2 regions of the Rummeliibacillus sp. G93 genome follow, and region 1 is predicted to be linked to the other one. Evidence: riboswitches for the same ligand, from Rfam matches in the RefSeq annotation. Region 1 holds a riboswitch; the other holds the start of a gene.

Region 1 (11,574 bases):
CCAAAAATTAGTAGAGAATCCTCCAAGCCAATCATTGTCACAAGCATCTTTAGAAGTATTAGCTATTGTTGCGTACAAGCAGCCAATAACTCGTGTAGAAATTGATGATTTAAGAGGTGTAAAAAGTGAGAGAGCGTTACATACTTTAAATGCAAGAGGTTTAATCCATGAAGTGGGAAGAGCAGAAGGGACTGGACGTGCAATATTGTATGGCACCTCGAAAGAGTTCCTAAATTATTTCGGTTTAAATGATTTATCTGAATTGCCGACTCTCCCAGAAGAAGGAATGGAAGAGCTGGATGATCAACCAGACTTATTTATGTCTAAATTCCAAGAAGCCTTCCAGGAACCTGAAACAGAATGAAGTTAAAGGAGTGACAATTTGTATCGTTGGATTATCGTAGTATTAAGTTGCCTTGTCGTTTTTATGCCATTTGAAAAAACAGCTCAAGCTGCTTCTCATTCGTATGCAGTAATTGATGCAGATACGGGAAGGCTGCTTATAGGGATGAATGAACATGAAAGACTCCCAATTGCAAGCCTTACAAAAATGTGGACAGCTTTTGTAGCAATTAAAGAAATGGATATAAATAAAACGACAACCATTTCGAAAAGAGCAACCTTGAGCGAAGGGTCTTCCATTTATTTGAAAGAGGGTGAAGAGACGAGCCTAAAAACACTGCTCAATGGCCTGCTTCTCCGTTCGGGTAATGATGCTGCAACAGCAATTGCAGAAGAAGTAGGTGGATCAGCAGAAGGCTTTGTTAAATTAATGAACGACTATGCTGTGCTCTATGATTTAACAGAAACCAGATTTGAAAACCCTTCTGGCCTTCATCATGAGAAGCACTTATCCTCTGCTTATGATACGGCCCAAATGCTTCGTATTGCGATGCAGGAGAAAAAATTCCGTAAAATTGCTACTACCAAATTCTATAAAAGTGATTTGGAAAACCCAACAGTTTGGCAAAACAAACATAAATTGTTGCACTCTAATAAATATGCGATTGCAGGTAAAACAGGTTATACAAAAGTAGCGGGACGAACACTTGCAACATATTTTGAAAAAGATGGAAAGCGCGTAATTGTTGTGACGCTAAACGAATCTAATGACTGGCAAGTGCATGCTGGATTTGCAGACACAGTTTTCAACAAATATGAACAACGTGTCTTAGCAAAAAAAGGTGTTTATCAAGTGAAAGATGATTTACAAGTTAAACTTGACCATCCTGTGTCGGCTTTGTTAACAAAAGATGAGAGCAAAAAAGTCAAATCTATTTTGCAGATGCCACGCATTGCACAGGGAGAGATTGGTGTATGGCAATTCCAGTTAAATGGAAAGCCTTTGATTGAAGAGCCTGTACAAATGATTTGGAAGTAAAAGGACTGTCCTAGTGACGGTCTTTTTCTCTTTTATTATTAGTCAAAGTATGACATAATTTTTGAAGGCTAATAGCATTAAGTTTAATGAGGTGACTAAATGGAAAGACTACAGAAAGTAATCGCACATGCGGGGATTGCTTCTAGAAGAAAAGCAGAGGAATTAATTACAGAAGGTAAAGTAAAAGTCAATGGTCAGGTCGTTCGTGAGCTCGGTATCAAAGTGTCCTCACATGATTCGATTGAAGTAGAAGGTGTAAAAATAGAAAAGGAAGAGAAAGTATATTACTTATTATATAAACCGCGTGGTGTTATTTCAGCTGTATCTGATGATAGAGGGCGCAAAACTGTTTTAGATCTTTTTCCGCAAGTGGAACAACGGATCTTTCCAGTCGGCCGTTTAGATTTTGATACATCAGGAGTTTTATTGTTAACAAACGATGGGGAATTTGCAAATCAAATGACACATCCTCGCTATAAAATTGATAAAACATATGTAGCAAAAGTGAAGGGTTTACCTCGCAGGGAAGATTTAAAAAAATTAGAACGCGGGATTGAACTAGAAGATGGCAAAACTTCTCCTGCAAAAGTGAAAGTGCTATCATCGGATAAACAGCAAAATAAGTCCATCATTGCGCTTACCATTCATGAAGGTAAAAATAGACAAGTGAAGCGTATGTTTGAAGCAATTGGATGCCCAGTTCAAAAATTAAAACGGGAGCAATTTGCATTTTTAGGTTTACATGGATTAAATGCAGGAGAATCACGCGAATTAACAGCACATGAAGTAAAACAGCTACGTGTATTGTCAGAAACAGGGAAAATCGGCTAACCAGCCGATTATCCTTCATAAAGCTTTCACAAAGACCTATATCTTACAGAACTAATTAGATTAAATTTGCTATAATGGAATAGGCTGTTTCTACTGTTAAAGGAGGCTTTCTATGCCAATGGAAAAAAAACAAAAAAGGCTGTATCTACGAATAGCCATCTTGGCTGTTCTTGTAGCTGCTATCGTTTACACTATTTATACAACAGCAAATAAGAATGATGTAAAGTTGCTTAAAGTGGGGGATGATGCTCCTAACTTCTCGCTTGTGGACTTAAATGGTAAAACACATAAGCTATCGGACTATAAGGGTCAAGGTGTCCTGTTAAATTTTTGGGGAACTTGGTGTAAACCTTGTAAAAAAGAGATGCCTGCTATAAACGATCAATATAAAGAATTTAAAGATCAAGGAATCCAAATATTGGGTATTAATATTGCTCAATCCGAACTTGAAGTAACAAGTTTTACAGACAAGCTAGGAGTTGAATTTCCAATAGTAATCGATAAAACTAGAAGTGTTATGAGAGCATACAATGTTGATCCGTTGCCAGCTACGATACTGATTAATAAAGATGGCAAAATTGAGAATATTATTACCGGGGAAATGAAAGAGAAAGAGATTAATCAATATCTAAACAGTATTAAACCATAATAAGGAGTTCTTACGGATGAAAAACATAACGTGTGAATGTGGCCATGTCAATCCTGAAGGAACACATCTGTGTGAAAAATGCGGAAGGCCGCTAACAGAAGAAGAAAAGCACGCAAAAGTCGTCGATATGAAGTATGAAGGAAGAGCCATACGTTCAAAAACATACAATAAAACAATCATCGATAAAATATGGAACTTCTTTTCTAGTGTCAAAGTCGGCGTTTCGATTATCGTCATCACACTAGTTGCTGCAGCTATCGGTACATTCTTGCCGCAAGTAATGTATGTTAATGTCATGCAAGGTGAAGATGCAAAACAGGCTTATATTGATAACTATGGAACTTTTGGTAAAATTTACTATAACTTAGGGCTGAGTGATATTTACAGTTCTTGGTGGTTCCAGACCTTAATTGGTATGCTGGCGATCTCTATTATTGCTGCAAGTATTGATAGAGGCGTGCCTCTTTACAAATCATTAAAGAATCAACGTGTAAAACGACATGAAAGTTTTATGAAACGCCAACGTATTTTTGGCGAGAAAGAAATAGCCGCGGATAAAGCGGAAGAGTCATTAAATTTAGCTGAGAAGAAAATGAAAGAGCTAAAGTATAAAGTGAGAAGAGAAGATGGAGTATTGCTCGCGGAGAAAAACCGATTTGCGCGCTCAGGTCCATATATCAATCACGTAGGGCTTATCATTTTCTTGTTTGGTGTAATGTTGCGCTTAATGCCTGGATTTTATATTGATGAATCCTTATGGATTCGAGAAGGCGAGACAGCATCTATTCCTGGTATGGATGGTTATTATCTACATAATAATAAATTCACCTTTGAAACGTATAAAAAAGAGGAACAAAAACAAGAGTTCAATCAATCCAAAGCTGCTGTTAATTCAATAGCAAAAAATTATCAGTCAGATGTTGTGCTGTATCAATCAAAGGATGAAGGCATTGCTGGTGAGACTCAAGATATGAAGAAAGTCGCACACCATGCAATCCAAGTAAATAAACCACTGAAATACGATGGCTATGCCCTCTATCAAATGGATTTTAAATTAAACGAATTAAAAGCAATGAATTTTAATTTAGTGAATAAGAAAACAGGAAAATCTTTAGGTGAAGTAGATATTGACTTAACAGAACCGAAAAAAGAGTATGATTTAGGAAACGGCTCAAAAGTCGAAGTTAAAGGTTACTACCCAACTTTTTCAGGTTTTGATGATGGGGAACCGCAATCTGACTCACCGCTACCTAATAATCCTGCCTTTATTTTCAAAATGTATACACCAGAGACGCCAAAGGGTGAGACAAGCTTTGTTGCAATTAAGCAAACACTTGAACCACTTGGCACAACTAAATATCAAATGAAATTCCAAAATATCGAAACTCGTAATGTTTCAGGCCTAACAATACGTAAAGATAGGACTCTCCCAATTTTAGCAATCGGTGGTATAATCTTTATGTTAGGTGTAGTAATAGGTTCATATTGGAGCCATCGTCGACTTTGGTTACAACATACAAATGATGGTCGCCTGTTGCTTGCTGCGCATACAAATAAAAACTGGTTTAGCATGAAGAAAGATTTGGATGCGGTTACTACTTATGCCCACCTGCCTTTATGGGTTGACCAGCAAGAAGAAGATGAGAAGGAAATGGAAGAAAAGGAAGGTGACAACACCTTATGAGTTTAATTGATCTGAGCAGTACGTTATTATTTATTGCTTTTATCGCTTATTTAGTAGGTACGCTATTTTTTGGTGGAGCGGTAAAAGGCGGAAAAAAAGATGCATCCGTCTCCAATAAAAAGTGGGGAACTATCGCCATTACTGTTACAATTATTGGTTTTATTGCGAACTTAGGCTATTTCATTACTCGCTGGATTTATTCTGGACATGCGCCTGTAAGTAATATGTTTGAGTTTACGACTGCATTTGGCATGTTTGTTGTCGGTGCGTTTATTCTCATTTATTTTATTTACAAACTGCCATCACTTGGCCTTTTTGCTTTGCCAATCGCCATTTTGATTATTGCTTATGCAAGTATGTTCCCAAAAGAAGTGACGCCGTTAATCCCAGCCCTTAAAAGTTATTGGCTAACTATCCATGTTATTACGGCTGCGATGGGCGAATCCATCTTAGCCATTAGTGCTGTAGCTGGTTTGATTTATCTCATGAAGAGCGTTGATACACAAAAACGTACAAAGAGCAGCATTTGGCTAGAAATCGTCATGTATGCTGGCGTACTTGTATTAGGATTTGTGATTGTAACTACTATTTTTAAATTAATGGATTATAATGCTGACTTCACCTATGTAGATAAAAATGGCGCTACACAAGAAATTACTTACAACACGCCGGCTCTATTCGGTATGCATGAATATGAAATGAAATCTCCAGACAAGATGAAACCTTTAGCTGCCATGCCGGCATTAGTAAATGCGAAAAAATTAACGACAGTAGTTTGGTCCATACTCTTTGGCTCAATCTTGTATATTATCATTCGTTTAATTCTTCGCAAATCCATTAGCCGTGCAATCCAACCACTTACAAAACGAGTAAATATGCAGTTGTTGGATGAAGTTGGTTATCGATCTGTACTAATTGGTTTCCCTGTCTTTTCACTTGGTGCGCTAGTCTTCGCTATGATTTGGGCACAAGAAGCTTGGTCAAGATTCTGGGGATGGGATCCTAAAGAAGTTTGGGCTCTTATTACTTGGTTATTCTATGCGGCATTTCTTCACCTGCGTTTATCTAAAGGGTGGCAAGGACAAAAATCAGCATGGCTTGCAGTAATCGGGTTTGTTATTATTATGTTCAATCTTGTAGCAGTTAACTTGATTATTGCTGGTCTACATTCTTATGCTGGATAAAAACTAATTAAAGCAATAAACCTAACAACTATAGTTAAATATAGTTAGATATAAGGTTAGCTTGATAATTCACAATGAGAATACGCTGTAATGACTAGAGTACTTGTCTTTAGATGCTGTTTCTATGACAAAAGAAAAGCCTTTTTTCTCTTATGAGAAAAAGGCTTTTCTTTTCATTTTCTATTAAGAATTGTACAATAATACTATAGCATACTGGGAGGCATGTACAGTGACTGAACAAATTTCAATATTAATAGTTGATGATGAGGAAAGAATTCGTCGACTTATCAGAATGTATCTTGAGCGTGAAGGATACATAGTAGAAGAAGCAGAAAATGGAGAAGAAGCGGTAGAAAAAGCATTAACCAATGATTACCGCTGTATTCTTTTAGATATTATGATGCCGAAGAAAGATGGTTTAGAAGCCTGCGAGGAAATTCGTGAGAAGAAATCAACACCAATTATTTTATTAACAGCAAAAGGTGAAGAGGCTAATAGGGTCCAAGGCTTTGAAACTGGAGCGGACGATTATATTGTAAAGCCATTTAGCCCTCGGGAAGTAGTACTACGAGTAAAAGCTATTCTACGCAGATCGGCAGCCTTTTCACCCGTAACAGTGACATCGGTTTCGAAGGATTTAGTTGTGTTCCCGCATTTGACTATTGACAATGATGCACATCGCGTTTCAGCGGATGGCGTAGAAGTGAATCTAACACCGAAGGAATATGAATTGCTTTATTATTTGGCAAAAGCACCAGATAAAGTATTTGACCGAGAACAGCTATTGAAAGAAGTATGGCATTATGATTTCTTCGGTGATCTGCGTACAGTTGATACACATGTCAAAAGACTTCGTGAAAAATTAAATCGTGTATCGGAAAATGCTGCAAAAATGATTGTAACTGTTTGGGGAGTAGGCTATAAATTTGAGGTAGTGAATGATTAGGATATGGGGCAGTGTAGTCGGGAAGCTATGGGTAACCATATTGCTTCTCGTTTCATTTGTTTTATTTGTATTCACAGTATTGATGCTTGAATTTTTATCCAAATACCATACCCAACAATCTGAAGCCCTACTAAGACAAGAAGCAACTACCATCGCACGAGTCGTCGATGACCATAAATCGATTGCCTCTACTAAATCCATAATACATGATATATTAAGCGATGAAACAAATGCAGTTATTGCAGACAAGCCTGGTGATGATCTATTTTCTTTGCAAGAAGGGGTCAATTCAGAAAAGATTAAAGAACGGATTATTCGTGAAAAATCCTTCAATAAAGCTTTTACTTCATCTAAACCCATTGTGAAAGAAATGATGCTTCCTTCCTCGACCGAGAAGGACCATGTTGAATCGTATATTGTTTTAGCCTTTCCTTTAAATGTTGAGAAGATGGAGCATAGTGTCGTCTTTATCTATCAAAGTCCTGATGCGATCCATCGAACATCAAAAGAAACAACAAAGATTGTATTTCTATCAGCTATTATAGCCTTTCTATTAACAACTTTCTTTGCCTTTTTCTTATCAACGCGTATCACATCCCCTTTATTGAAAATTCGTGAAGCGGCGTTTGAATTAGCGAAGGGACACTTTGATAAAAAGGTACCGGTACTGCAAAATGACGAAATTGGTCAGCTAGGGATAGCCTTTAACCAAATGGGTAAGCAGCTCAAGCACCATATGGAAGTTATCAACCAAGAAAAAGAACAACTTTCAAGCATTCTAACTTCGATGACAGATGCTGTTATTACATTTAATAGTGAAAGAAGTATCATATTAAGCAACCCTCCCGCGGATCTCTTGCTTCAGAAATGGGCGATCAAAAAACGAGATGAACACCAATTGATCCCTAATGAAATTTACCATATGCTTGACCATGTCTTAGAAATGGAAGAAGTATTAAGAGAAGAGTTGGAAATGGAAGGGGCATATTTTTTAATCTCTATAAGCCCTCTCTATAGCGGCGATTCTGTTCGGGGGGCTGTTGCTGTGCTTCGTGATAAAACAGAAGAACATCGCTTGGATAAGTTGCGTTCTGACTTTATCGCAAATGTATCACATGAACTAAGAACGCCGATTGCTATGCTGCAAGGCTATAGTGAAGCTATTATCGATGATGTCGTATCTAGTGAGGAAGAACGGAATGAAATGATACGAATTATCTATGATGAATCACAGAGAATGGGTAGGTTAGTTACAGACTTGCTAGATTTGGCGAGGATGGAATCGGGGAACATCACCTTATATAAAGAAGTAGTACCTATTACGCCCGTGTTCGAACGAATTACCCAGAAATTTGTGCAAGCAGCAAGAGAAAAGCATATCACGCTAACCTACTCATCGTCATTTGATGATGTGACACTGATTAGTTTAGATGAAGACCGTATTGAGCAAGTCCTAACCAATTTAATTGACAATGCCATTCGCCATACAAGGGAAAAAGGTATAGTACAAGTTGTTGTCGATCAGCAGCAAGACTACGCGCGTATCCAAGTAAAGGATAATGGCGCAGGTATTCCAAAAGAAGACATAGAATATGTATTTGAGCGATTCTATAAGGCTGATAAAGCAAGAACTAGGGGAAAAGGCGGCACAGGATTAGGACTTGCGATTACTAAAAATATTATTGAAGCACATAAAGGAAGGATCTTGGTAGAAAGTGAAGTGGATGTGGGTACAAGTTTTATTTTCTACTTGCCGTTAGCCAAGATCAGTAAGTAAATTTTAATAGTTAAAAACGCCAGCATAAAGATGCTGGCGTTTTTTGTTACAACGAATGGTGCAACTCTCTTTACAAAGTTCTAAATCTCTTATATAGTGGAATTGTAATAAAAACATATTGATTCATCTTCGGGGCAGGGTGAAATTCCCGATCGGCGGTATTAGAGGCATTTTGACCTCTTGAGCCCGCGAGCCGTTAAGGCAGGACTTGGTGAGAATCCAGGGCCGACAGTATAGTCTGGATGGGAGAAGGTGAAGGTACGGTCGTCTGTGCATTTTTTTGTTGAATGCGAAGACGTTTATTTGACTATGCCTAACTCTCCCTTAAGCGAATTTTTGCTTAGGGGTTTATTTGTTCATAATCAAAACGGGCCTTTCCTCTTTTTGAAGTGAATCGCAAAAGGAGAGAAAAACGTTGAAGAACACACGTCTACAAAAAATGGTGACGATTGGAATGTTGAGCAGTATTTCATTTGTATTAATGATTTTTAACTTTCCATTGCCTCCATTCCCGGCTTTTCTAGAAGTCGACTTTAGTGATATCCCAGCTCTTTTGGCAACAATTACAATGGGACCTGTTGCAGGAATAACAGTAGAAGTCATCAAAAATGTGCTAGATTGGTTTTATAAAGGCAGCCCAACAGGTGTGCCAGTAGGACATTTGGCAAATATTACAACAGGTATATTATTTATTATGCCGGTTTACTTTGTATATAAACGTTTAACAACTACCAAAGGGCTTTCAACTGGATTAGTGGTCGGTACAATTTCAATGGCTATAGGAATGAGCGTTCTTAATTATTTCTTATTTATGCCGATGTATTCCTACTTTTTAAATGTACCAACTGAGACAGGAGCTGTCCTAACAAAAACAATTGTGACGGGTATATTGCCTTTTAATATTATTAAAGGTATTATCCTAACAGCTATCTTCTTACTTCTAGCTTCAAACATGAAAAAGTGGATACAAAAACAGCAAAAACAATATATGTAAAAATAGATTGCTAGCTTATGATAAATAAGCTAGCTTTTTTTGTTTAATGGAGTTCGAGCTAATGAGCCCCTTTTTTCTTTAAATTATAGTATAATAGATAAGTCGTTTTAAAAGCCAAGATTTATCGGCGTCTAAAAATTACTGACCCCGTCTTAATATCTTGTAAATATGAAAGATAGGTGAAATAAATGAAATATCAAGTTTTATTATATTATTTCTATACAAAAATTGAAGATCCTGCGCAATTTGCTCAGGAGCATCTAGCATACTGCCAATCAAATGAATTAAAAGGCCGTATATTGGTTGCTCCAGAAGGAATCAATGGTACACTTTCTGGAACTGTAGAAGCTACAAATGCATATATGGATTATATGCGAAACAATCCACTTTTTGATGGAATTGTTTTTAAAATAGATGAAGCAGAGGGCCATGCCTTTAAAAAAATGCATGTACGTCCGAAAGATGAATTGGTGAATCTCCATTTAGAAGAAGATATTAATCCAAATGAATTAACCGGTGAATATTTAGAACCAGCAGAGTTTTTGAAAAGAATGCAAGAAGATAATACAGTTGTGATAGATGCACGTAACACATATGAATATGATCTGGGACATTTTAGAGGTGCCATTCGTCCAGATATTCAAACATTCCGCGAATTGCCAGAGTGGATTAATGAAAATAAAGAGCAATTTGAAGGTAAGCAAATCTTGACATATTGCACGGGCGGCATTCGTTGTGAAAAATTCTCTGGATGGATGAAGAGAGAAGGCTTTGACAATGTGGCTCAGCTTCACGGAGGCATTGTCACATATGGTAAAGATGAAGTAGCTAAAGGACAATTATGGGATGGCCAATGCTATGTGTTCGATGAACGAATTGCGGTTCCAGTTAACCAAGTAGAACATGTCATCGTTGGTAGAGACCACTTTGATGGTGAACCTTGTGAGCGTTATATAAATTGTGCAAATCCTGAATGCAATAAACAAATCTTATGTTCGGAAGAAAATGAAGATAAGCATCTAGGTGGTTGTACGCATGAATGTAGGGTGCATCCAAGAAACCGTTATATTGCTAAACATCAATTAACTGAAAGTGAAGTACTAGATCGTCTAGCGCAAATTGGCGAAACGATTGCTAAATAGATATTGAAAAAAGCAAAACGCACAGGGCGTTTTGCTTTTTTTTATAACTATTTTTTATTCTTAAAATATTGAAGAATAAATTGTCGGAATTGCTTAGCACCTGGAGATAGATAACGTTCTAAAGACCAAGCCATCCCAATGACCCTTTCTAATTTTAAATCGCTAATTTTTATTTTCGCCATCCTATTTGGATTTATTTCTTCTCCGTCAGGCAATATGGAAACACCTAATCCTGCGGCCACGAAACCTGCTACCGTGGCTACCTCATCCCCTTCAAATGTAATTGTCGGAGTTAAGCCTGCTTGATTTAGCGCTTCATCAATCTGAATGCGCAAGGCATATCCCTTTTTAAGCAATACGAAAGGTTCGTTGGCCAACTCAAATATGGTAATAGTTTTACGATCGGCAAGCGGGTGTGATATTGGTACTATAGCATATAGCTCTTCACGCCAAAGTTCCATCCATTCTATAGGTTTTTCTACATTCATTTCAGCGAGCAGACACAGGTCTAGTTCCCCGGATTTTAGTTGCTTAAGCTGTGAGTGAGTGTGATTTTGCTTTAGGACAAAATGAATATTTGGAAACTGTTTTCTAAAATGCATAATCAAATCTGGCACTACATTTGTGCCAAGTGTATGTAAAAAGCCTAGATATACTTCTCCGTGATTCGGATTAATTAGTTCTTGAATTTCATGGAGCCCATCTTGATATTCTCGCATAATATTGTGCACACGTTTAACAAATATTTCGCCATACCTATTTAGCTTGATGGAACGGCCCTGTCTTTCAAATAAAGGAACCCCCAACTCCATTTCTAACCTAGCTATTGATCGGCTTAGTGCTGGTTGGGAAATAGACAATTTCTCGGCTGCTTTGGTCATATGCTGGATTTTAGCCAACACCTGAAAATATTCTAACTGTTGCCATTCCATTAGACTTCGCTCCTCTTACCCTTGATTTAATTATAGTAACATATCTACAGCCTT
Region 2 (11,574 bases), 1.4 Mb from region 1:
CTAAGCCTCATACCATTTATAATTGCTTATTCTCCAATCAAACTATTTAAATTAGCCATTTCAATCGCAGAAACAGCTGCATCATATCCTTTATTTCCTGATTTAGTTCCAGAACGTTCGATTGCTTGTTCGATGTTTTCCGTTGTAACAATACCAAAGATAACCGGCACTCCAGTAGTTAATCCAACATTTGCAATTCCTTTAGCCGCTTCATTGCAAACATAATCATAATGAGATGTGGAGCCTCTAATCACCGTACCTAGACCAATAATGGCGTCATATTTCTTCGTATCCGCCAATTTCTTTGCAATAAATGGTACCTCGAATGCTCCCGGCACCCAAGCTACATCTATATCATCTTCAGATACGCCATGGCGTTTTAAACCATCCATTGCTCCGCCTAGCAATTTGGCATTTATAAATTCATTAAATCTACCTACAACAATCCCTATTTTTAAATCAGTTCCTATTAATTGTGCTTCTAATACTTGTCCCATGTGTTGTAACACTCCCTATGCAAGAATATGATTCATTTTTATTTTTTTCGTTTGTAAATAATATTGATTTTCAGCAACAGCCTCAGTTTCAAGCGCTACTCGTTCTACAATCTCAATTCCATATTTCCTTAGCCCTTCTACTTTCTCTGGGTTGTTCGTCATTAAGCGAACCCTAGTTACACCCAAGTCGCGGAGCATTTGGGCACAAAGTCCATAATCACGCATTTCAGCTGGAAAGCCCAATTGTTCATTTGCTTCCACTGTATCCAAGCCCTGCTCTTGAAGCTCATAGGCTTTCAGTTTATTTAACAGTCCAATCCCTCTGCCTTCTTGATGCATGTAAAGAATGACACCTGTACCAGCAGCTTCAATCTTTTCTATCGCCTTCTCCAATTGCGGTCCGCAATCGCACCGATTTGAATGAAACACGTCTCCCGTCAAGCATTCCGAGTGAATACGCACTAACGGAGCATCTTCCTCCCGCAACTCCCCTTTTACTAAAGCTATATGCTCTTTGCTATCTATTTTGTTTGAATAGCCAACCATTTGGAATTCACCAAGTGTTGTAGGCATTTTCACAGATGCTTCGCGTTTTGCTAGTTTTTCATGGATATAACGATAGCGAATGAGGTCTGCAATGGTAACGATTTTTAAATTATATTTTTCAGCTAACACTAGTAATTCCGGTACTCTAGACATTTCACCATTATCGCTCATAATTTCACAGATAACGGCTGCGGGTTCACTGCCGCAAATCCTAGCAAAATCAATTGCTGCTTCAGTATGCCCTTGGCGTTCGAGAACGCCATTCTCTTTAGCAATGAGTGGAAAAACATGTCCCGGTCGCCGAAAGTCAGCCTCACCTGCATCTTTGTTTAATAGCTGCATAATGGTTTCCGAACGTTCAAATGCACTAATGCCTGTGGTTGTATCCTTATAGTCAATGCTCACTGTAAAGGCTGTTTGGTGATTGTCTGTATTGTTGTGAACCATTGGATAAAGTTCAAGGTGTTCCGCCAGCTCCTGTGATACTGGCGTACAAATTAATCCTCTACCATAAGTAGCCATGAAATTGATGTTTTCGGGTGTTGCATACTCCGCAAGGACGAGTAAATCTCCTTCGTTTTCACGATTTTCATCATCCACTACAATAATCATTTTTCCTTTTTTCAAATCTTGTATTGCCTCTTCTATTGAATGAAACATATTAAACACCGCCTCTTTTTAAAATCCATTTTGCATTAAAAAATCCATCGTCATTGGTGTTTCTTTTTGTTGCCTCTCAGCATGCTGAATCACGTATTTGCCAAGCAAATCATTTTCAATATTGACAAGATCCTGTTCCTTTTTTATGCCTAACACTGTCTCACTTAAAGTATGCGGAATGATTGAAACTGTGAGCTGGCGTGGCTGAATATCGAAAATAGTAAGGCTGATGCCATCAATAGCTACCGAGCCTTTTAAAATACAATATTTTCTGAGCTCCTCTGCAATACCAATATCAATATATATCGCATTCTCCACTTTGCGCTTGCGCAAAATAATACCTGTACCATCCACATGTCCAGATACAAAATGCCCGCCAAAACGGCCATTTGCCGGCATTGCTCGTTCTAAATTGATACTATGACCCAATTGCAATGATTGAATACTCGTCCCTTTCACTGTCTCCGGCATTACATCAACCGTAAAGGCACTTTCCGAAAAAGAGGTAACCGTTAAACAAACCCCATTAATGGCAATGCTGTCACCTAAATGAATGTCATCTGTTATCTTTCGAGATTCTATTGTTAATTGCATACTTTGGCCACCACGTTTGATTGCTTTGACCTTGCCTATATCTTCTACTATTCCAGTAAAAATCAATTCCACCTCATTTCAATACAGATACTATTTTCAAATCTTCACCGATTTTGTGGATTTCTTGCAATTCGAGTTCCAAAGCATCCTCCATTTGTGTCACTCCTAAGTCAGAAAACATTGGAATAGCATTTTTCCCACCGACAATTTTAGGCGCTATATATGTGATTAATTGATTTACTGAACCGGATTTCAAAAAACTTGCATTGACCGTTTGGCCGCCTTCTACATACAGCTTCATAATCTGGCGTTTTCCCAGCTCTAGTAATAATTCTTCTATGTCAATTAAAGGTTTTGTAAGCTGCAGAATTTTCACATGTGATATCTGGCTTAACTGTGCAATCTTTTCTGCTGAAGCTTTTGAACCTGTTACAATCCACGTTGGCGCGGAACTATCCATTATCACCAATCTATCTGGCGTAATCCTTAAATGCGTGTCTAAAATTATTCGAATCGGTTGCTTCTTTGTATTTCCAAGTCGATTGGTAAGGCGTGGATTGTCTGAACATACCGTGCCGATTCCTACTAAAATGGCATCATGATTTTCGCGATCCTTATGAACATCCACCTGTGATTCCTCACTTGTAATTTGCTCTCCGATTCCTCTTTTTGCTGCTATTTTACCGTCTAATGTGATGGCCTGTTTTAAAGTAACAAACGGTTTTCGTTGTTGAATATAAGCAAAGAATTCTTTATTTAACGCCTGCGCTCTTTCTAGCAAAATATCTGTTGTTACTTCAATCCCAGCATCTCTTAAAAGCTGCAATCCTTTGCCCGCAACTAATGGATTGGGATCCTGTGCAGCGATGACTACACGACTTACACCTGCTTCAATTAATGCGTTAGCACAAGGAGGTGTTTTTCCGTAATGGCTGCAAGGTTCCAGCGTTACATAAACAGTGCTTCCATTCGCTTGTGATCCTGCCATTCGTAGGGCATGAATTTCAGCATGCGGGCCCCCCGCCTTTAAATGTGCGCCAAGGCCTACTATTTCGCCATTTGAAACAATAACGGCTCCTACTGCCGGATTTGGCGACGTTTGCTGCTTAGTAGTTCCTGCTAAATCTAAAGCAAGGCTCATATAAAATTCATCCGTCATTTCTTTCCTCCCTATCTGTTGTAGTTCATTACAAATAGAAAACCCCTTAGCTATTGTCAACTAAGGAGTTTAGGAGATTGTATGTAAAAATGGGTGCACTAAATAAACCTAGGAAGGTGTATTTTTCTTCCAAAGGCTGGTACCACTCACCATACGTCCTTCTCCCATCCAGACTATACTGTCGGCTTTGGATTCTCACCAAATCCTGCCTAAAAAAGGCTCACGGGCTTAGAATTACTTCATCACCGTCGATTGGGAATTTCACCCGACCCCGAAGGACAAACCATATAAAATTGTGTATGAGCTTTAGAAAAAAGAAAAACCCATAGATTTCTCTACGGGGTACATTGTGGAATTTGGCTGCAAAGACATCACCAAATAAACCTATTGAAGTGCTTTTTTTCTTCATAAGGCATTCAGCTTGCTCTACATCCTTCTCCCATCCAGACTATACTGTCGGCTTTGGATTCTCACCAAAATCCTGCCTTTAAAAAAGGCTCACGGGCTTAGAATTGCTTCATCACCGTCGATTGGGAATTTCACCCGACCCCGAAGGACAACCATATAAAATTGTGTATGAGTTTCAGAAAAAAGAAAAACCCATAGATTTCTCTACGGGGTTGTGTTGGAATTCGTATGTAAAAGTCATTACTAAATAAACCTATTGAAGTATATTTTTCTTCACAAGGCATTCAGCTTGCTCTACATCCTTCTCCCATCCAGACTATACTGTCGGCTTTGGATTCTCACCAAAATCCTGCCTTTAAAAAAGGCTCACGGGCTTAGAATTGCTTCATCACCGTCGATTGGGAATTTCACCCGACCCCGAAGGAATATTCTTTTATTCGAAATCATTATAAACTTAGTAAAACAAAAAAGAAAGCTATTAATCTTAATCACTTCAAAAAAGAGTGCCTTAGAAGCATTCTCTTCTAAGGCACTCTTTATTATTTTCTATTATACGCTACGTCGTTCAACTTCGTGCTGTTCCAGTGAAAAGGCGAACAATAAAGACAATCAGCGCAATGACAAGAAGAATATGAATTAATCCTCCGCCAATATGGAATATAAGGCCTAGTACCCAGAAAAGAACTAGAAGTCCTATTAACGTCCAAAGCATCATAAACATCCTTTCTGCAGATAATTTAAATTTATTTACATTTATTTATTACCCCGCAGAACAATTTACTAAACAAATGCTTGCCAAATTATCTTCACTCGCAATAATTCTGCTGCTAATCTGCAAAATTGGTCTAATCACTATATAGAAGTTCAATTCATTAAGAATTAATTTCAACTGCTTTTTTCTTTACTTTTTCCGGCACTACTATTTCTTTAATTTGATTATATTTCTCATACTTGCTCATGATCTCTTGTTTTATCTTTACTGGTTGACCTTGAGCATTTAATGACATGTCCATGTTGAGATTTAACATAGTCGGATAAAATGTCTTTTTATCGATATGAATCTCATAATCTACTTTGTTGATTTTCATATCTTTCAACAATTCAGCAGAATTAGCCATTCCAGCTGGCAATGTTTTTTGAACCTTTTCTTGAATGAAATGAGTGAACTTTTCACCTGAAGCATTTAATAATAGGATATAGTTTTTATCATTTTGTTTAAATTTAAAGTCCTTGACGAATTTCTTCAGTTGCTTAATCTCTGCCATAGGATCTGTTTGTTGATTGGAAGCTTGCGCTAATTGATCCGCCATTTCCGCTGGGAACTTCATCCATTTTTTTGAATTTGGATCATACGTAAACATACCGTCCTTTGTAAAATAGCTCTTTGTTTGAATCATTTTGTCAGACTCTGGAGCCTTCATCATTAACTTTTGATAGAAAGACATAGGGTTTTGAACTACATCCATGATGATACCTGTATCTGTCTCTACATTATTTTGACCAGAATTGATATTTTGTATAACTTCCATTTTTGTTCTGTAACTTTTTAAGTTTTTAGAGGCTTCAGTAGATTTTTTAAATACTTGCTCTAATGTCAAACCTGAATCAGCTTTGGCAGTAGACCCATTTTGTTTGTTTACTGGTTCTGCCTTTGAGTTACATGCTCCTAGCATAAATACCAAAAGTAATCCCATTGTAAGGGAAAGAATTTTTTTCAACACTTCCACTTCCTTCTTTTATATTTCGTCCTACAATTTAGTATAAAGGAAGCACTAAAAAATGCAGTCAACCATATTTACTATTTTTAATTTTTTTGTATTTCAATGGAATAAAAGGAAGGTGACATATGAATTAATACAAATTTCTCACACTGAGTATTATGTCTTCTTATGTTTGTTTCCATAGAACTAGTATGATATTGCCTTTTCCCACTTTTTATTAGTAGTTAACACCTCTTCATAAAATAAAAAAGCTGGTTTCCATATAGGAAATCAGCTTCTTCTTTTTGCATTATGCTTCCACATCATAGCCTTGTTCTTCAATCGCTTCTTTCATAGCAGCAAGCGTTACTTTTGAATCATCATAAGCAACAGCTACATTACCAGCCTCTAAATTTACTTCAGCTGATGATACGCCATCCAATTGATTCAAAGCACCTTCTACTGAAGATTTGCAATGACCGCAAGACATACCTTGTACGGCTAATGTTTTCGTTTCCATTCTGTATTCACCTCCTTCAAAGTGTACCGCTTATAATTTTATCCGTTTCAATCGAAGCGAGTTTGTCACAACACTAACTGAGCTTAATGCCATAGCAGCACCTGCTATCCATGGAGCTAGTAAACCGATGGCTGCTACAGGGATGCCAGCTGTATTATAGCCGAATGCCCAAAATAGGTTTTGGCGGATATTGCGAATGGTTGCATGACTGATTTTGATCGCCTTTGGTATAAGCAGCAGCTCGCCGCCTAAGATAGTCACATCGGCTGCTTCAATAGCCACTTCTGTACCTGTGCCAATCGCAATCCCGATATCTGCTGTCACAAGGGCAGGGGCATCGTTAACACCATCGCCAACCATTGCTACTTTTTTACCCTGTGCTTGGATTTCTTTTACTTTATCTGCTTTTTCTTCAGGCAATACTTGCGCGATGACATGATCAATGCCTACTTGTTTCGCAATAGCCTCTGCTGTTCTTTCATTATCGCCTGTCAGCATAATTACTTCCAGACCTTGTTCTTTTAACTCTTTGATAGCTTGTGGAGCTGTTTCCTTAATTGTATCCGCTACTGCTACAATACCGCGATACGTACCGTCAATTGCCAACAGCATCGCCGTCTTGCCTTCAGTTTCAAATTCGGTTAATTTTTCATCCTTGCCTTCAATATCAACTTGATGATCAATCATTAATTTTCGATTACCGACTAGTACTTGTTTTCCAGCTATCTCTGCTTGGATCCCATGACCAGGAATTGCGTTAAATGACTCTACATCTACGAAGTCAATATCATTCTCTGTCGCATAGGCTACAATAGCACCTGCAAGCGGGTGTTCTGAACCCTTTTCTGCACTTGCTAACAGCTGCAATGCTTCTGTGTCACCATAGAAATCAGTTACTTCAGGTTTCCCTTTTGTAATGGTTCCTGTTTTATCTAGGACGATTGCTTGTAATTGATGGGTTCTTTCTAAATGCTCTCCACCTTTAAAAAGAATTCCACTTTCGGCAGCTCTTCCTGTACCTACCATAATAGAAGTTGGTGTTGCGAGCCCTAATGCACATGGACAGGCAATAACTAGTACAGCAATCGCTGCGACTAGTGCAGGCTCAAATTGGCCAGGCTCTACAAATAGAATCCAGATGGCAAAGGTTACCACAGCAATCCCAATAACAATGGGTACGAAGTAGCCTGATATGACATCCGCTAAACGTTGAATTGGCGCTTTCGAGCCTTGCGCTTCTTCGACTACTTTTACGATGGATGCAAGTGCTGTATCTTTTCCTACTTTGGTTGCTTCCATTTCAATTGATCCGTTTTTATTGATCGTTGAACCAATGAGTTTGGCACCCGGATCTTTTTCAATCGGGATAGATTCACCTGTTAGCATCGATTCATCAACAGATGTTTTACCTTTCATGACTATACCGTCTACCGGTATTTTTTCTCCTGGTTTGACAATTAGATGATCTCCCACTTTTACTTCCTCTACTGGAATCATCACTTCTTTTCCATCTTTGACCACGCGAGCCTCTTTTGCTTGTAAATTGAGCAATTCTGAAATTGCGTTAGTAGTTTGAGTTTTAGCCTTTGCTTCTAAATATTTACCAAACAAAATTAAAGTGATAAGAACTGCGCTTGTTTCAAAATACAAATGCGGCATATAGGCTGAATGGCCAATAGTTTTGACTGCTTCATACAAACTATAGAAATAAGCTGCGCTTGTTCCTAAAGCGACGAGTACATCCATATTGGCTCCGCCATTGCGAAGGTTTTTATAGGCTCCTACATAGAATTGCCATCCGATTATGAATTGAACTGGCGTTGCTAGCGCAAACTGAAACCATGGATTCATAAATATACTTGGGATGCTTATATGGAATAAATGAACTAACATCGTAACTAAAAGCGGAGCGGAAAGAATGGCTGAAACAATTAATTTCAATTTCTTGCCTTGGAGTTCTTTTTCCTTATGGGTTTGCTTTTCCTCTGCTTCTGCTTTTGGTTTTGCATCATAGCCAGTATTTTTTATCTTTTCAATCAAAGAATCTACATCAACCATTCCTGGATTGTATTCAATCATTGCGCTCTCTGTCGTTAAATTAACAGTAGCATTGGACACGCCTGCTTGTTTATTCAAGACCTTTTCTATACGGTTCGAGCATGCTGCACACGTCATACCAAATACATCAAGGTCCACTTTCTCTGTTAAAACACCATATCCGATGTTCTCAATTTTTTTGGAGATATCATCTAGAGATGTTTTGTCAGGATCAAAATCAATAGATGCCTTTTCTGTTGTTAGATTTACTTGAGCATCTACACCATCCATTTTATTCAATGTTTTTTCAATTCTATTTGAACATGCTGCACAGGTCATACCTGTTATGCCTAATGTGGCATGGTTTGTTTCGCTCATCATACATCCTCCTTACTTAGAAAATTGTTTTAATACATTCATCAACTCTGTAATCATATCCTTACCTTCACCTTGCTCAATTGCATGTGTGACACAATGGTTCATATGCCGTTCGGTTACTGTAAAACCTACATTTTTTAATGCCGCTTGGATGGCACTAATCTGTACGAGTATATCAACACAGTAGCGGTCCTCTTCTACCATCTTCTGAATGCCTCGCACCTGTCCCTCAATTCTCTTTAATCGGTTAATCACCGCTTGTTTCTCATCTTTTGATCTTGGATGGCTTGGTTTATCGTGCAAGAATTTATCCAAAAGAACCACTTCCTTATATCTTGTTTTTCTATACTATACCCCCCTATAGTATTTAATGTCAACGAAATTGTTTGGGCATTTTTTAAAAATCTGCGTTTTTCTTTATTACACTTCCGTAGAAATTTCGACATAAAAAAATTGCCAGTAACCGCCAACGGCTACTGGCAAGATATTTAAACTGACATAAAATCACTTACTACTTTCTTCTCTTCTCCATCAAATCTGCCATTTGCATGGAGTTTTCCTGTTGTTCATCCCGTAGATTTTCAACAATTCGATTATAATCTTCCTCATTGCGGTTTTGGCTTAATTTATAAGCAGCTTGCACTTCTTTTACTTCAATTTTAAATCCAACAATTCCTTTAATCTGCTTTTTCGCTTGAGGAGAAAGATTCTCCCATAACACAGGATTTTGGCGATGGTTTTCGTATTTTTGTAATAAGAGAATAAGATCTTCTTCTAATTCTTGTTGGGTCATCAGGCTAGCAGAGCCATAAATATGGACCGCTTGATAATTCCAAGTTGGAACATTTTCATGCTTATACCAAGAAGAAGAAATGTAAGCATCTGGGCCTTGATACATAACAAGTATTGAATCATCTTCATTCTCAAACGTTTTCCATTGAGGATTGCCATGTGCCATATGCCCGGTTATGTAATATTGATTACCCTTTTTATGTAGCTCCAATGGCAAATGGGTTGCAATGGGTTTTCCCTGTTCTGTTGATACGACCGTCCCAAAAGAATTCCCTTGAATAAATTCTTTTATTTCTTCCATATTCGTTTCCTTATAATGCTTTGGGATATACATATTCAGCTCACCCTTCGAATGAATTGGTTAAACTTTTCACCATGATCAAGTCAATTTGTTCTTCATCGCCCATATAGAAAGAGTGGGAACCTGATTGTTCAAAACCCATCTTTTTATAAAATGCGATAGCATTTTCATTCTTTTCCCATACGCCAAGCCATATTTTCTTTTTGCCCCATTCATTCGCACATGCAATGGCCTTTTGGTATAAGGATTTGCCAAGACCATGCTTTTGAAATGATGATCTAATATAAATCCGTTCAATTTCGAGTGAATCATCACCCATTTTTTCAGATTGCGCATCCAGAATGTTGATCTTTAAATAACCTGCAATTTCATCATTCAAATAAATAAAATAGAATTGAGATCCTGCTGTAGCTAATTCTTCTTTAAGTTGTTCTAGATTAAATGCTTTTTCTAAATAGGCTGCCATATTTTTAGGTGAGTTTTGGTCCTTGAATGTATCATAGAATGTTTCTATGCTTATTTCTTGTAGTGTTTTAAGATCACTAAGATTGCACTCTCTTATTTTATGATTCATCTTCCATACGCTCCTTGTATTAATAACTACGCTTATTTCCCTTCTTCACATAATCCCAGTTCTTCTCGATGTTCATTCTTACCTTTTGCAAAAGCTGTAATGCCCGCTCTGCTTCCTCTTCAGAAAAGCCATCCAACGCCACTTTATTGGAATGATCGTTTTCCCGAATGATAAATGGATAAACACTTTGCCCTTTCTCTGTCGGGTAAAGTCTTTTGATTTTTTTATTATGCTGATCTCCCTTCTTCTCAATAAAGCCATTCATATCTAATTTCTTTACAGCTCTGGATGCAGTCGTTCGATCTACCTTTATCATTTCTGCTAACTTTTCGAGAATGATGCCCGGATTTTCACATATTCGGACGAGGTACAAATATTGTCCCTTCGTAAGATCATGTTCTTTAAACTCGATATTGCTAATCGAATCTAAAGCCCTGGCTATCATTCCAATTTCTCGAAGAATGTCCTTCATTATAAACACCTCATATACTTCTTATTGTTGCAAATACAACAAAATTAAGTTAAATTAAATGTAGCGTATTTTTGTTGCATTTGCAATAAAAAACCGAAATTATGGGAGTCTTACTTTCCGTAATGACAAATAAGCTGAATCTACTTTTATGTGTAGATTCAGCTTATTTGGAGTGTATTCAAGTGGGGATTATACCCTCCCACCCTATTTTTTAGTTGTATATTTTTTAATAGCAGGAAGAATTTCAGTACCTATCAATTCAATATTTTTCATGATTTTATTAAACGGTACTCCACCGAACTCTAACTGTCCCATATATCGTTGGTGGCTAAATTGTTCATGTTGATATAACATCTTTTCAATGATTTCTTGTGGGCTGCCGACAAGCATTACACTATCACGCTCTGCACCTTGTTCAAATAATTGACGTGAGAAACCAGATCCATTTGTTCGTTTCATTCCTTCATTGATGTGCGGATAATATTCTGCTAGTGCTTGCTGAGTCGTCTCTGCCGCATAGAAAAAGCCTGTCGTTGCAACTGGAAAATCAGCTGGTTGGTGCCCTGCTTGCATTAATCCCTGGCGATACGCCTCGATAGACATTTTAAAATGGGAAACTGGACCGCCGAGCGTTGCTAAAGCCATTGGTACGCCTTGAAGACCAGCCTTAACCGCACTAGTTGGAGTACCGCCGACAGCTCGCCAAATCGGTAAAGAACCATTCTTAGGGCGTGGTAGCACGACTGCATTTCTTAAAGGAGCTCTTAAGTCTCCGCTCCAATTCACCACTTCATTTTCATTAATCTGAAGCAGCAACTCGAACTTTTCCTCAAAGAGTTCTGCGTAATCCTGAACATTATAGCCCAACAATTCGAAGAGCCCAATCCTTGAAGCACGACCGGCAATAATCTCTGCACGTCCATCAGATATCAAATC

What was found. Region 1 has a riboswitch for FMN ahead of M2M59_RS05690 (ECF transporter S component). Riboswitches for the same ligand answer to the same signal wherever they lie in the genome.
Region 2: it holds a riboswitch for FMN, as region 1 does, so the genes downstream of both, ribD (bifunctional diaminohydroxyphosphoribosylaminopyrimidine deaminase/5-amino-6-(5-phosphoribosylamino)uracil reductase RibD) here and M2M59_RS05690 (ECF transporter S component) in region 1, are expected to answer to the same signal.

What each region holds. Positions count from the first base shown of each region.
Region 1 is NZ_CP097314.1:1,142,499-1,154,072, forward strand. Features, by position in the region: gene scpB (SMC-Scp complex subunit ScpB) at 1-364, shown strand, start outside; gene M2M59_RS05655 (D-alanyl-D-alanine carboxypeptidase family protein) at 383-1,381, shown strand; gene M2M59_RS05660 (pseudouridine synthase) at 1,481-2,212, shown strand; gene resA (thiol-disulfide oxidoreductase ResA) at 2,331-2,861, shown strand; gene M2M59_RS05670 (cytochrome c biogenesis protein ResB) at 2,878-4,545, shown strand; gene ccsB (c-type cytochrome biogenesis protein CcsB) at 4,542-5,729, shown strand; gene M2M59_RS05680 (response regulator transcription factor) at 5,959-6,675, shown strand; gene M2M59_RS05685 (ATP-binding protein) at 6,668-8,452, shown strand; FMN riboswitch at 8,574-8,710, shown strand; gene M2M59_RS05690 (ECF transporter S component) at 8,868-9,446, shown strand; gene M2M59_RS05695 (oxygen-dependent tRNA uridine(34) hydroxylase TrhO) at 9,635-10,588, shown strand; gene M2M59_RS05700 (LysR family transcriptional regulator) at 10,636-11,520, opposite strand.
Region 2 is NZ_CP097314.1:2,979,005-2,990,578, forward strand. Features, by position in the region: gene ribE (6,7-dimethyl-8-ribityllumazine synthase) at 27-497, opposite strand; gene M2M59_RS15040 (bifunctional 3,4-dihydroxy-2-butanone-4-phosphate synthase/GTP cyclohydrolase II) at 513-1,703, opposite strand; gene ribE (riboflavin synthase) at 1,722-2,360, opposite strand; gene ribD (bifunctional diaminohydroxyphosphoribosylaminopyrimidine deaminase/5-amino-6-(5-phosphoribosylamino)uracil reductase RibD) at 2,371-3,456, opposite strand; FMN riboswitch at 3,609-3,739, opposite strand; FMN riboswitch at 3,884-4,017, opposite strand; FMN riboswitch at 4,160-4,293, opposite strand; gene M2M59_RS15055 (lmo0937 family membrane protein) at 4,430-4,576, opposite strand; gene M2M59_RS15060 (DUF6612 family protein) at 4,737-5,585, opposite strand; gene copZ (copper chaperone CopZ) at 5,875-6,084, opposite strand; gene M2M59_RS15070 (heavy metal translocating P-type ATPase) at 6,115-8,499, opposite strand; gene M2M59_RS15075 (metal-sensing transcriptional repressor) at 8,512-8,814, opposite strand; gene M2M59_RS15080 (FMN-binding negative transcriptional regulator) at 9,011-9,625, opposite strand; gene M2M59_RS15085 (spermidine/spermine N(1)-acetyltransferase) at 9,633-10,166, opposite strand; gene M2M59_RS15090 (MarR family winged helix-turn-helix transcriptional regulator) at 10,186-10,638, opposite strand; gene M2M59_RS15095 (LLM class flavin-dependent oxidoreductase) at 10,843-11,574, opposite strand, start outside.